DNA from 3 places in the Streptomyces sp. NPDC017225 genome. Region 1 is predicted to be linked to each of the others. Evidence: riboswitches for the same ligand, from Rfam matches in the RefSeq annotation. Region 1 holds a riboswitch; each other region holds the start of a gene.

The links. A riboswitch is a leader RNA that binds a small molecule or an ion and turns the genes downstream of it on or off. The one in region 1 is predicted to bind thiamine pyrophosphate.
Region 2: it holds a riboswitch for thiamine pyrophosphate, as region 1 does, so the genes downstream of both, ACH4NX_RS27425 (thiamine ABC transporter substrate binding subunit) here and thiC (phosphomethylpyrimidine synthase ThiC) in region 1, are expected to answer to the same signal.
Region 3: it holds a riboswitch for thiamine pyrophosphate, as region 1 does, so the genes downstream of both, thiO (glycine oxidase ThiO) here and thiC (phosphomethylpyrimidine synthase ThiC) in region 1, are expected to answer to the same signal.

The regions. Positions count from the first base shown of each region.
Region 1 is NZ_JBIRNE010000015.1:118,828-123,327, forward strand. It holds gene thiC (phosphomethylpyrimidine synthase ThiC) at 2-1,795, opposite strand; TPP riboswitch at 1,788-1,977, opposite strand; gene ACH4NX_RS28400 (YibE/F family protein) at 2,049-3,617, shown strand; gene ACH4NX_RS28405 (SsgA family sporulation/cell division regulator) at 3,677-4,114, opposite strand; gene ACH4NX_RS28410 (IclR family transcriptional regulator) at 4,214-4,500, opposite strand, start outside.
Region 2 is NZ_JBIRNE010000014.1:130,755-135,254, forward strand. It holds gene ACH4NX_RS27420 (iron ABC transporter permease) at 1-472, opposite strand, end outside; gene ACH4NX_RS27425 (thiamine ABC transporter substrate binding subunit) at 517-1,605, opposite strand; TPP riboswitch at 1,685-1,791, opposite strand; gene rlmN (23S rRNA (adenine(2503)-C(2))-methyltransferase RlmN) at 1,854-2,966, opposite strand; gene ACH4NX_RS27435 (phosphatidate cytidylyltransferase) at 3,136-4,302, opposite strand; gene frr (ribosome recycling factor) at 4,302-4,500, opposite strand, start outside.
Region 3 is NZ_JBIRNE010000003.1:210,534-215,033, forward strand. It holds gene thiE (thiamine phosphate synthase) at 1-217, opposite strand, end outside; gene ACH4NX_RS08170 (Rv2175c family DNA-binding protein) at 529-894, opposite strand; gene ACH4NX_RS08175 (NAD(P)/FAD-dependent oxidoreductase) at 971-2,248, opposite strand; TPP riboswitch at 2,402-2,513, shown strand; gene thiO (glycine oxidase ThiO) at 2,511-3,722, shown strand; gene thiS (sulfur carrier protein ThiS) at 3,719-3,919, shown strand; gene ACH4NX_RS08190 (thiazole synthase) at 3,922-4,500, shown strand, end outside.

The sequences.
Region 1 (4,500 bases):
CTCAGTCGGCCAGCGGCAAGTACACCCTGTTCCCGCTCGCCGCGAACTCCTTCGACTTCTGGGCCATGCCCTCCTCGATCTCGGCCTTGCTGCCTCCGTGCTCGCGTCGGATGTCCTGGGAGATCTTCATCGAGCAGAATTTCGGCCCGCACATGGAGCAGAAGTGGGCCGTCTTGGCGGGCTCGGCCGGCAGCGTCTCGTCGTGGAACTCCCGCGCCGTGTCCGGGTCGAGAGCCAGGTTGAACTGGTCCTCCCACCGGAACTCGAAGCGGGCGTCCGACAGCGCGTCGTCCCATTCCTGCGCGCCTGGGTGCCCCTTGGCGAGGTCGGCGGCATGGGCGGCGATCTTGTAGGTGATGACGCCGGTCTTGACGTCGTCACGGTTGGGCAGGCCCAGGTGTTCCTTGGGCGTGACGTAGCAGAGCATGGCCGTGCCCCACCAGGCGATCATCGCGGCACCGATGCCGGAGGTGATGTGGTCGTACGCCGGAGCGACGTCCGTCGTCAGGGGGCCGAGCGTATAGAACGGAGCTTCATCGCAGATCTCCTGCTGAAGGTCGATGTTCTCCTTGATCTTGTGCATCGGGACGTGGCCCGGGCCTTCGATCATGGTCTGTACGTTCAAACGCTTGGCGATTCGGTTGAGTTCCCCGAGCGTGCGCAACTCCGCGAACTGCGCCTCGTCGTTGGCGTCCGCGATCGAGCCCGGCCGCAGGCCGTCGCCGAGTGAGTACGTGACGTCGTAGGCGGCGAGGATCTCGCAGAGTTCCTCGAAGTTTTCGTAGAGGAACGACTCCCTGTGGTGCGCCAGGCACCATGCCGCCATGATCGAGCCGCCGCGCGAGACGATGCCGGTCTTGCGGTTCGCGGTGAGCGGCACGTACGCCAGGCGCACTCCGGCGTGGACCGTCATGTAGTCCACGCCTTGCTCGGCCTGCTCGATGACCGTGTCCTTGTAGATCTCCCAGGTCAGCTCCTCGGCCCGGCCGTCGACCTTCTCCAGGGCCTGGTAGAGCGGCACTGTCCCGATGGGGACGGGGGAGTTGCGCAGCACCCACTCGCGCGTGGTGTGGATGTTGCGGCCGGTGGAGAGGTCCATGACCGTGTCGGCGCCCCATCGGGTCGCCCAGGTCATCTTGTCGACCTCCTCCTCGATGGAGGACGTCACCGCCGAGTTGCCGATGTTGGCGTTGACCTTCACCAGGAACCTCTTGCCGATGATCATCGGCTCGATCTCCGGGTGGTTGACGTTGGCGGGGAGTACGGCCCGGCCGGCTGCGATCTCCTCACGGACCACTTCCGGCGAGACGCTCTCCCGCACGGCCACGTACTCCATCTCGGGCGTGATCTCGCCCCTGCGCGCGTACGCGAGCTGTGTGACCGCGCTGCCGTCCCTCCCCCGGCGCGGCTGACGCGGCCGTCCGGGGAAGACGGCGTCCAGGTTGCGCAGACCACCGCGCGGCGAGGTGTGCTTGATTCCGTCGTCCTCGGGACGAACGGGACGGCCCGCGTACTCCTCGGTGTCGCCGCGGGCGATGATCCAGTTCTCCCGCAGCGGAGACAGCCCCCTGCGGACATCGGTGTCGACGAGCGGATCGGTGTACGGGCCCGAAGTGTCGTACAGCGTGACCGACTGCCCGTTGGTGAGGTGCACCTGACGAACCGGCACGCGCAGGTCGGGGCGCGAGCCCCCGAGGTACGCCTTGTGCCAGCCGATGGACTTCCCGACCTCCGTGGGCTCCTCCTGGGCGGAGTTCTGCGTGGAGGCAGGCGTGCGTGCGTCCTTGATGGTCATGAGACCTACTCCCTACGCCGGCATTACCCGGTAACAGGTTCGGCGGTCGACGCAGCGGCTTCCGTCTGTCGACGCTTCGTGGGGAACGTCACTCGGATTCGGTGACGTTCCCCGTGAAACATCGCTGGGACGGAGGTCAGCGCCCTCTCAGCCCGGTGCTCCGAGCTCCCGCGTGTACAAAGGTGACTCCACGCTAGCGTCAATTCGGGCGCGGTGAACAGAGGGCCCCCCACGTTCTTGCGATGATCGGCCGGTGACCACACCGCAGCATCCCCCGTTTCCGCCGCACGAGCCCCGCCCCGGACCGAGCGCCGAGGACCACAGTCGCCATGAAGCCGGGCACGCCCCCGTCGGCTCTCACGGCACGGGTGGTGGCAGACCTGACGTGAGCGACAGGCACGGTGCCGGAGACGGCGGTGGGCACGGTGCGGGTGGTGGGCACGGTGCCGGAGACGGCGGTTCCGGGGGACACGGGGGCGGGGGCGGGGGCGGGCACGGGCATGCGCACGCCCACGGGCACGGACCGGCGGCGCCCGTCTCCCGGCACCTGAGGAAGGTCATCGCCGCGGTCCTCATCCCGTTCGCCGCGGCGGTGCTGATCGGGCTCGCGGTGCTGTGGCCGGGCGGTGCCCCGCCGCACGAACGCACCGGGGTGGGATTCGACCGGCAGACGGAGAAGGGCACCGTCACCAAGGTGGTCGAGCTGAGCTGCCAGTCCGTCAACGCCTCGGGCGTCCCCCCCACCGGCGACACCTCCACCGCCGAGGGCTCCTCCGCGGTGCAACAGGCGAACGGCGACTGCAAGCGGGCGACGATCCGCGTCGACAGCGGCGACGACAAGGGCCGCACGTTCACCGAGATCGTGCAGCCGGACCAGTCACGGCAGTTGCGGCAGGGACAGAAGGTCGTGGTCGCCTACGAGCCCTCCGCGCCGGAGGACCTGCAGTACTCGGTGACCGACATCAACCGTCGGCTCCCGATGGCCCTGCTCGCCGGCATCTTCGCACTCGCCGTCGTGGTCGTCGGACGGCTGCGGGGCCTCATGGCCCTGGTCTCGCTGGCCATGAGCTTCCTGCTGCTGAACTTCTTCATCCTGCCCGCGATTCTGCAGGGATCGAACCCGCTGGCCGTGGCGGTGGTCGGGTCCAGCGCCATCATGCTGATCGCGCTGTATCTGTGCCACGGCCTGTCCGCACGCACTTCCGTGGCGGTACTCGGCACCCTGATCTCGTTGTTGCTGATCGGTGTTCTCGGGTCGTTGTTCATCGGCTGGGCCGCGCTGACCGGGAACACGGACGACAACACCGGTCTCATCCACGGCCTGTATCCGACGATCGACATGAGCGGCCTGCTGCTCGCCGGTGTCATCATCGGCTCGCTCGGTGTCCTCGACGACGTGACGGTCACCCAGACCTCGGCGGTCTGGGAACTGCACGAGGCCAACCCGATGATGGGCCGACGCGCGCTGTACCGCGCGGGCATCCGTATCGGACGAGACCACATCGCCTCGGTCGTCAACACGCTCGTCCTCGCCTACGCGGGTGCCGCGCTGCCGCTGCTGCTGCTGTTCTCGATCGCGCAGAGCGGTGTGGGGACGGTCGCCAACAGCGAGTTGGTCGCGGAGGAGATCGTTCGCACGCTGGTCGGCTCGATCGGCCTGGTGGCGTCCGTTCCGGTCACCACGGCCCTCGCGGCCCTCGTCGTGTCGGCCGATCGGCCGGGCAGTCGACCGGCCGACCGGCCGGCGGCACAGGCCTCCGGGGCGACGCCGGGTACGGGTGCGGCTCCCGTGCGCGGACGGGGCCGCCGTCGTAAGCGCTGACTCCTCGACGGCTGCCCTGGCGAAGCGTTACGCCAACGCTGTGGAGCTGCCGTAACGGTTCAGCCCGCGCTCTGCTCCTCCGCCAGGATGCGGTCCAGGGCCTCGTCGAGGTGGGCGTCGAAGTCGGCGAGCGCGCCCTCCTGCCCCAGTGGCACCAGCTTGTCGGTCCGGTCGAGGAACGCCACCAGAGGGGCCGCGGACGAACGGAACAACGCCTGGTCGATGCCGACCTGGAGCCGGATCAGCACCTCGGCCAGCGGCTCGGGATCGACCGGGGCGATACGCACGTCACCGTCGCCACACGGCCGTCCCACCCCGTCGACCAGCAACTCCCGGCCGAACGCCCAGGTCACCGGCGCGTCCCCGGGCAGATGGAAGGTCAGTCGCACGGCATAGGGATCACAGGTCTCGTAGCGCAGCTCCACGGGAATACGGAAAGAGAGCTCCTCGGACACGAGAAAGCTCATCATGACCTCTGCCTGTACGGACTCGCCCATCGCCTACCCCGTCATTCGCCGTCGACTGTCCGGGAATCAAACCTCTAACACTGATGGCATCTTGCTTAACGTACACACCAGATCACAAGGAGTGAGTTTTCAGATACTGATAGAGATCGCGAGTGACCCCAGAAGCCGTCCCACCTCGTACTGCAACCGGTCCGCCGCGGGCAGCAGCCGACCGGCCTGTTGGAGGGGCAGGGAAATGGCCATCGTCGCCGCCGTGGTGCCGACGGTGATCGGAATCGCCGCGCAGACCGTCCCCAGGGCGTACTCCTGGCGTTCGGTCACCGGCGTCATCCGCCGCATGCGTTCCAGTCGCTTCAGCAGACTGTGGCCGTCACGCACCGTGTACGGCGTGACCGGCTGCACCGGGTATCGGTCCA
Region 2 (4,500 bases), on a different contig from region 1:
CCTCCTCCTGCCGCGGGTCGAGTTGCGACCAGAGGCCGCCGACGGTGCGTACGACGACGGCGTAGTTGAAGAAGACGTGCGCGAGCAGGATCGCCCACACGGTGGTGTCCAGCCGTACGCCCCACAGCTCGTCGAGCAGTCCGCCACGCCCCACCAGCGCCAGGAAGGCCGTACCGACGACGACCGTCGGCAGCACGAACGGCACGGTCACCACCGCCCGCAGCACCTGCTTGCCGGGGAAGTCGAAGCGGGCGAGGACGTAGGCACCCGGCAGGGCGATCAGCAGGGTGAGCGCGGTGGAGGCCAGCGCCTGCCAGGTGGTGAACCACAGCACGTGCCGCACGTCGGACTGCGCGAGCACCTCCCCGATCCGCCCGAACCGCCAGGTGCCGTCGATCTCCAGTCCGCGCGCGACGATCGCGGCGACGGGGTAGGCGAAGAACACCGCGAAGAACGCGACGGGCACGGCCATCAGGGCCAGCCGCGCCGCGTTCCCCGTGCGTCGCCGGCGCCCGGCTACTTGAGTACGAGTGAGGTCCACGACTTGACCCACTGGTCGCGGTTGTCGGCGATCTTCGCCGGGTCCATGGTCCGCGGGTCCTCGGCCTGCGGCCCGAACTTCCGGAACGCCTCGGGGATCTCCGCGCCCTCCCGCACCGGGTAGACGAACATGTTCAGCGGCATGTCGTCCTGGAACTCCTTGCCGAGCAGGAAGTCGAGGAGTGCCTTGCCGCCCTCGGGGTTCCCGGCGTTGCTCAGCAGACCCGCGTACTCGACCTGGCGGAAGCAGGTGCCGGTGGCGACACCCGTCGGCGCCGTGGCCGGCTGCGGATCGGCGTAGATGACCTCGGCGGGCGGGGACGAGGCGTAGGAGACGACGAGCGGGCGGTCGCCCTTGGCCTTCTTGCCGCCGGACGAGCCGGAGAACTCCTCGTTGTAGGCCTGCTCCCAGCTGTCGACGACCTTGACGCCGTTCGCCTTCAGCTTCTTCCAGTAGTCCTGCCAGCCCTCGTCGCCGTACTCGGCGGCGGTGCCGAGCAGGAAGCCGAGGCCGGGCGAGGAACTGCCCGCGTTCTCGGTGACGAGCAGGTCCTCGTACTCGGGCTCGACCAGGTCGTCGAAGGAGTCCGGCGGGGTCAGCCCGTGCTCGCTGAAGTACGCCTTGTCGTAGTTGACGCAGACGTCGCCGGTGGTGACGGGGGTGACCCGGTGCTCGTCCTGGTCGGCCCGGTACTCGGGGAGGACCAGGTCGGAGCCCTTCGCCTCGTACGGCTGGAACAGCCCGTTGTCGAGGGCGCGGGAGAGCAGTGTGTTGTCGACGCCGAAGAAGACGTCGCCCTGCGGGTTGTCCTTGGTGAGGACCGCCTTGTTGACGGCCTGCCCGGCGTCGCCGTCCTCCAGGACCTGGACCTTGTAGCCGGAGCTCTGCTCGAAGGCGGCGATGACGTCCTTCGACACGGCCCACGAGTTGTGGCTGACCAGGGTCACGGTCTCGGAGTCGCCGGCGCCCCGGCTGTCGCCGCCGGACGACGATCCGCACGCGGACAGGCCGGCGACCATGCCGAGGCCGACGGCCAGGACGGTGGCCTTCTTGGTGATGCTCACTGAATTCCTCCTGGGAGACCAGGAGAAGACGCGGCCCCGCCCGGGACCCCTGGCGAGGGTCCCGGGCAGGGCGCAACAGCTCGAGTGGTGACCGATCTCCCTACCCAGAATGACCTGGGCCAGGTTCGGAGGGTCTGCGGCCCGGTGCCGCACTCTCAGCGCTGTGGCGCTCCCCTGTCGGAATATGAAGATGTGGTTCTGTATGACGTACGCAGCTGTCGTACGACGAGGTGCTGACGTCGGTCAGGTTACCGCTCGCTCGCGGCGAGCTGACCACACGCCCCGTCGATCTCCTGCCCACGGGTGTCCCGGATCGTCACCGGCACACCATGCGCCGCGATCGCCTCCACGAACGCCTTCTCGTCCTCGGGCCGCGACGCGGTCCACTTCGAGCCCGGCGTGGGGTTGAGCGGGATGAGGTTGACGTGCACGGGCCTGCCCTTGAGCAGCCGCCCGAGCCGGTCGCCACGCCACGCCTGGTCGTTGATGTCCCGGATCAGCGCGTACTCGATCGACAGCCGGCGTCCGGACGTGGCCGCGTACTCGAACCCGGCGTCCAGCACCTCACGCACCTTCCAGCGCGTGTTGACGGGGACGAGGGTGTCGCGCAGCTCGTCGTCGGGCGCGTGCAGCGAGATGGCGAGGCGGCACTTGAATCCCTCGCCGGTGAAGCGGTGGATGGCCGGGACGAGACCGACGGTGGAGACGGTGATGCCGCGCTGGGAGAGGCCCAGCCCGTCGGGCTCGGGGTCGGTGAGGCGGCGGATGGAACCGACGACCCGGTTGTAGTTGGCGAGGGGCTCGCCCATGCCCATGAACACGATGTTGCTGAGCCGGGCCGGTCCCCCCGGGACCTCGCCGTCCCTGAGCGCCCGCATGCCGTCCACGATCTGGTGCACGATCTCGGCCGTCGACAGGTTCCGGTCCAGGCCGGCCTGTCCGGTGGCGCAGAACGGGCAGTTCATGCCGCAGCCGGCCTGGGAGCTGATGCACATGGTCACCCGGTCCGGGTAACGCATGAGGACGGACTCGACGAGCGTCCCGTCGAACAGCTTCCACAGCGTCTTGCGCGTGGTGCCCTGGTCGGTCGACAGATGCCGCACGACCGTCATCAGCTCGGGCAGCAGCGCCTCCTGGAGGCCCTGGCGCGCGCCGGCCGGGATGTCGGTCCACTGCTGGGGGTCGTGCGCGTACCGCGCGAAGTAGTGCTGCGAGAGCTGCTTGGCGCGGAACGGCTTCTCGCCGATCGCGGCGACGGCCTCCTTGCGCTCCGCGGGCGTGAGGTCGGCGAGGTGCCGAGGCGGCCGCTTCGCTGCGCGGGGCGCGACGAAGGTGAGCTCACCTGGGGCGGGACGGGCCACGGTTGGACAACTCCTCATGACGACGGGCCTGTGGCGAATCCCCGCTCACGCGGGGACGACGGCAGAGCCATGCCGAAGCCAGGAGACCTCACCGGACAACCCCCGCGTGGGCGGGGAAACACGAAAGGGCCCGCGACCGTGCGGGCCCTTCCAGACTACCTGAACGCTGTCAACCCGATCCGACGAAGATCACCAGCAGCAGCCACACCACCGGCGCCGTGGGCAGCAGCGAGTCCAGGCGGTCCATGATGCCGCCGTGGCCCGGGAGCAGCGTGCCCATGTCCTTGATGCCGAGGTCCCGCTTGATCATGGACTCGCCGAGGTCGCCCAGCGTGGCGCTGACGGCGACGACGAGGCCGAGCAGCAGGCCCTGCCACCAGGTGCCGCCGTCGATCAGGAACTGCATGCACAGCGCGCCCGCCACCATCGCGAACGCGACCGCGCCGAGCAGGCCCTCCCGGGTCTTGCCGGGGCTGATGCGCGGGGCGAGCTTGGTCCTGCCGAAGCGCCAGCCGACGGCGTAGGCGCCGGTGTCGCTGACGACCGTCAGTATCAGGAAGACGAGGACACGCCATGCGCCGTCGTCCGCCATGAGCATCATCGCGACGAACGTGGCCAGGAAGGGCACGTAGAACGCCGCGAAGAGGCCTGCCGTGACGTCCCTGAGGTAGCCCTCCGGCGGCTCGGTCATCCGCCATACGAGGACCGCGAGTGCCGTGAGCGCCATGGCGACCCACGCGCCCTCGGAGCCCCGGACGTACCCGGCGACCACCATCGCCGCGCCGCCGATCGCGAGCGGCACGAGGGGTGCCTTGATGCCCTTGCGCTCCTGGAGCCGCTTGGTCAGCTCCCACAGGCCCACCACGACGGCGACCACGATCACGCCGACGAAGACGGCCTTGACGACGAACAGCGACGCCACGATCACGGCGGCCAGTCCGAGGCCGACCCCTATCGCGGCACCCAGGTCACGCCCCGCGGTCTTCTTCTGCGGCTGCGGCTGCGGCTGCGCCGGCTGGGGGGCGTCGGGCATGGGCTCCGGATTCTGCGGCACCGCCGCATACGGCCGCGCCGACGGATTCTCACCGCGGTACGCGTCGTCGCGCGGCGGCTCGTCTCGGAACAGGGGACCGCTCAGCCGAGCGGTCCCCTGGTCGTCGTCCTGGTCTCCGCCGTGTTCAGGTACGCCGGGCACGATGGGCATGGGGCGAGTCTGCTGCGCGTAGTGCGCGTCGTACGTGGGACCCGCCGGGGCAGCGCCCCGGACAGGTCCCTGGTCGGACGGCCCCCAGTACCCGGCTTGTGGCGGCGGCGCTCCCCAGGAAGAGTCGTTCATCAGACCTCGAGCAGCTCCGCTTCCTTGTGCTTCAGGAGCTCGTCCACCTGGGCGACGTACTTGGCGGTGGTGTCGTCGAGTTCCTTCTCCGCGCGGCGGCCCTCGTCCTCGCCGACGTCGCCGTCCTTGACCATCTTGTCGATGGTGTCCTTGGCCTTGCGGCGCACGGAGCGGATGGAGACCTTGGCGTCCTCGGCC
Region 3 (4,500 bases), on a different contig from region 1:
GGCGGGCGCAGGCGTCGGCGAAGACCTCGAGGTGCTCCAGCTCCTCCCCCGCCTCCATGCCCTTGTCGCGCAGCTGCACGATGTCGACGCCGCCGGCCAGCACCGCGTCCAGGAACTCGGGCAGGTCGCCCTGGTCGCGGCGGGCGTCCGTGCACAGGTAGAGCCGGGCGTCGGCGAGCCGGGCTCGGGCGGTGGCGGTGGCGTCGGTGCCGGGCATGCTGGTGTCCCCCTGGGTTCGGTGGCGTGGGCCCGCGCGGGGCCGCACGGCCTTGGCTCGCGTGCTGCGGTGGCGCCTCGGGCGCCGCCACGGCCCCGAGGATACGGAGCGCGCCGCGGGCGGCGGCCTGCCATGGTCCCGGTCGTGCGCTGGGAGCCGTGGCCGGCCGCACCGCGGCCCGGCTGTCCCCCCGCCCGGCGGCGGTGGAGCGCGGTCGTGGCGTGCGGTGGGTGGCGTGCGGGCGGCGGACCGGCAGGGCCTCCGGGGCGGGGGCCCTGTGCCGCGGCCCGCACGCACGGTGGTGTGTCAGGTCAGACGGCGAGCGCCTGGGCGCGGCGCTTCACCTCCGTGCCGCGATTCTCGCTCAGCGCCTGCGCGGGGGTGCCGGGCAGGGTCTCGTCGGGCGTGAAGAGCCACTCCAGCATCTCCTCGGTCGTCCAGCCGTCGTCCCGCAGCAGCGTCAGGGTCCCGACCAGGCCTTTGACGACCTTGTCCTCATCGATGAAGGCCGCGGGGACGTGCAGCGCGCGGTTCTCACCGCGGCGTACGGCGATGAGCTGGCCTTCCTTGATCAGCTGGCGTACGCGGGTCACCTCGACACCGAGCATCTCGGCGATGTCGGGGACGGTGAGCCAGGCAGGCACGAGAGCATCGGTCTTTGCGTCAATCTCGGTCACGGCCCAAGCCTGCCATCTGGCACCGACAGTCGGAAGCCGGACCCGTCCGACCTGGGCCGGGCACCCGCCGGAAGGACTACGCGGTCGCCGCCTTCAGCGGCCTCGCCGGGTCGGCCAGCCGCCGCGGGTCCATCGTCGCACCCGCCTGGATCAGGCGTCTTCCCTGGGCCAGGTCCCGGGGGCGGCCCACCGCCAGCAGGGCGACCAGGCGGCCCTCGCGCAGCCAGCAGACCGTCCAGGCGGGTCCCGAGGGGTCCCCGCGCCACAGGGTGGTGTCGGCGGCCGTGTGATGACCGGCGTACTGGACGAAGCGGCCGAACTGCTCGGACCAGAAGTACGGCACCGGGTCGTAGGCCGCCACGGCCTCGCCGCCGACGGCGCCGATGATGTCGGCGGCGACCGTGCGCGGCCCCTGGAGGGCGTTGTCCCAGTGGTGCACCAGCAGCCGTTCGCCGTAGCGGCCGGAGGGGAAGGAGGCGCAGTCGCCGACCGCGTGGACGTCCGGCGCAGAGGTGCGCAGGCGGTCGTCGGCCAGGACCTCCCCCTGCGAGCCGAGAGCGATCCCGGAGCCGGCGAGCCAGGCGGTGGCGGGCCGGGCGCCGATGCCGACGACGACCGCGCCGGCGGGCAGCCGTGAGCCGTCGTCCAGGACGACGACGTGACCGGGCTCCCCGGGGCCGCCGCCGGACTCCACGCGCTCCACGCGGGCGTGCGTGCGCAGGACGGCGCCCGCGTCGGCGTACCAGGCGGTCATCGGCGCGGCGACCTCGTCGGGCAGCGCGCCGGCGAGGGGCCGGTCGGCGGCCTCCACGACGGTCACGGCGCAGCCCGCCTCGCGCGCGGCGGTGGCGAACTCGGCGCCGATCCAGCCCGCGCCGACGACCACGACGTCGTGCTGCCGGGCCAGCACGGGGCGCAGCCGTTCGGCGTCGTCCAGGGTGCGCAGCAGGTGCACGCCGGGCACGCCCTCGGTGCCGGGGAGGCGGACCGGTTCGGCGCCGGTGGCGAGGACGAGGGCGTCGTACGGCACGGGCCCCGCGGAGGTGTCGAGGACGTGCTCCGCCAGGTGGACGCCCAGGGCCTCGCAGCCGAGCCGCAGCGTGATGCCGAGCGCCTCGAAGTCGACGTCGAAGGCGGAGCCCTCGGCCGTGCCGAGCAGGACGGCCTTGGACAGCGGAGGGCGGTCGTACGGCTGGTGCGGCTCCGCGCCGATCAGGGTCACGGTGCCGGTGAAGCCCTGCTCCCGCAGGGCGACGGCGGTCTGCACGCCCGCCATGCCCGCGCCGACGACGACCACGCGGCGTTCCGCGTCCGCTTCCCGTTGCCGGGTCCGCTCCTGCGTCTGCTCGCTCACGTGATCACCTTAGACACCGGCCGGTCGTCAGTCAGGGGCCGTGCGCGGTGACCTGCTCCACACCGCTTGGCCGTACGGGTCGTACGCGTCGTACGCGGGCGCGGGGCGGCTCCCCTTACGAGTGCGACGCGCCGCGGGCTAGGCTGGCCGGCGTAAGACACTCGCGGGAGCCCGGACGCACCGGGCTGAGAGGGAGGCTGGCGGCCTCCGACCGTACGAACCTGATCCGGGTCATGCCGGCGAAGGGAGGGGCTGGACGCCCATGCCGTCACCGTCACACACGACGTCACGCACGCCGTCACCCACACCCGACGTCCTCGTCGTCGGGGGCGGGATCATCGGACTGGTCACGGCCTGGCGGGCCGCGCAGCGCGGGCTCGTCACGGCGCTCGTGGACCCCGAGCCGGGCGGTGGGGCCGCCCAGGTGGCCGCCGGGATGCTGGCCGCCGTCACGGAACTGCACTACGGCGAGCAGACGCTGCTCGCGCTGAACCTCGCCTCGGCCCGCCGCTACCCGGAGTTCGCGGCCGAGCTGGCCGACCTCACCGGCCACGACCTCGGCTATCGCCGGTGCGGCACCCTCGCCGTCGCGCTGGACGCCGACGACCGCGCCCACCTGCGGGAACTGCACGCGCTCCAGCAGCGCTCGGGCCTGGAGTCCGAGTGGCTGACGGGGCGCGAGTGCCGACGTCTGGAGCCGATGCTCGCGCCGGGCGTGCGCGGGGGGCTCCGGGTGGACGGCGATCACCAGATCGACCCCCGGCGCCTGGCCGTCGCGCTCGTGGCCGCCTGCGAACGCGTGGGCGTCGTCTTCCACCGGGTGTGGGCCGACCGGCTCACCGTCGGGCGCGGCGGCGAGCGGGCCACGGGTGTCGTCACGGCCGACGGCACCGCGCTGGAGGCCGGGCAGGTGGTGCTGGCCGGGGGCAGCCTGAGCGGGCGGCTCACGGGCGTCCCGGACGACGTGCTGCCGCCGGTGCGGCCCGTGAAGGGGCAGGTGCTGCGGCTGGCGATGCCGCGGACGCACGGCCCGCTGCTGAACCGGACGGTGCGTGCCGTGGTGCGCGGCAACCCCCTCTACCTGGTGCCCCGGGAGAGCGGCGAGCTGGTCGTCGGCGCCACCAGCGAGGAGATGGGCTGGGACACGACGGTGACCGCGGGCGGCGTCTACGAGCTGCTGCGCGACGCCCACGAGCTGGTCCCCGGCATCACCGAGCTGCCCCTGCAGGAGACCCGGGCGGGTCTGCGCCCGGGGTCCCCGGACAACGCCCCGCTGCTCGGCCCGACCGGGCTGGCCGGCCTGCTGCTGGCCACCGGGCACTTCCGCAACGGCGTCCTGCTCACCCCGGTCACCGGCGACGTCATGGCGGACGCCCTGACCACCGGGGAGCTTCCCGCCGAGGCGCTGCCCTTCAGCCCCCGGCGCTTCGGCGCCGCCCCCGCACTCAAGGAACTCTCGGAGCAGCCCGCATGAACATCTCCGTCAACGGCGAGCCGCGCGAGGTGGCTCCCGGCACCGCCCTGGACGCCCTGGTGGACACGCTCACCGCGGCACCGTCCGGCGTGGCCGCCGCCCTGAACGAAACCGTCGTCCCGCGCGCGCGGTGGTCCGCCACCGCGCTGGCCGACGGCGACCGCGTCGAAGTCCTCACCGCCGTCCAAGGAGGCTGACCATGGCCGACGATCCCTTTGTCCTCGGCGGTACGGCGTACGGGTCCCGCCTGATCATGGGTACCGGCGGGGCGCCCAGCCTCGACGTGCTGGAGCGGGCGCTGGTGGCCTCCGGGACGGAGCTGACGACCGTCGCGATGCGGCGGGTGGACGCCTCGGTGCACGGGTCCGTGCTGTCGGTGCTGGAGAAGCTGGGCATCCGGGTGCTGCCGAACACGGCCGGCTGCTTCACCGCCGGGGAGGCCGTCCTCACCGCCCGTCTCGCGCGCGAGGCCCTCGGCACCGACCTGGTCAAGCTGGAGGTCATCGCCGACGAGCGCACCCTGCTGCCGGACCCGATCGAGCTGCTGGACGCGGCGGAGACACTGGTCGACGACGGGTTCACGGTGCTGCCGTACACGAACGACGACCCGGTCCTCGCGCGCAAGCTGGAGGACGTCGGATGCGCCGCGATCATGCCGCTCGGCTCGCCGATCGGGTCGGGGCTCGGTATCCGCAATCCGCACAACTTCGAGCTGATCGTGGAGCACGCGCGCGTGCCGGTGATTCTGGACGCGGGGGCCGGCACGGCGTCGGACGTG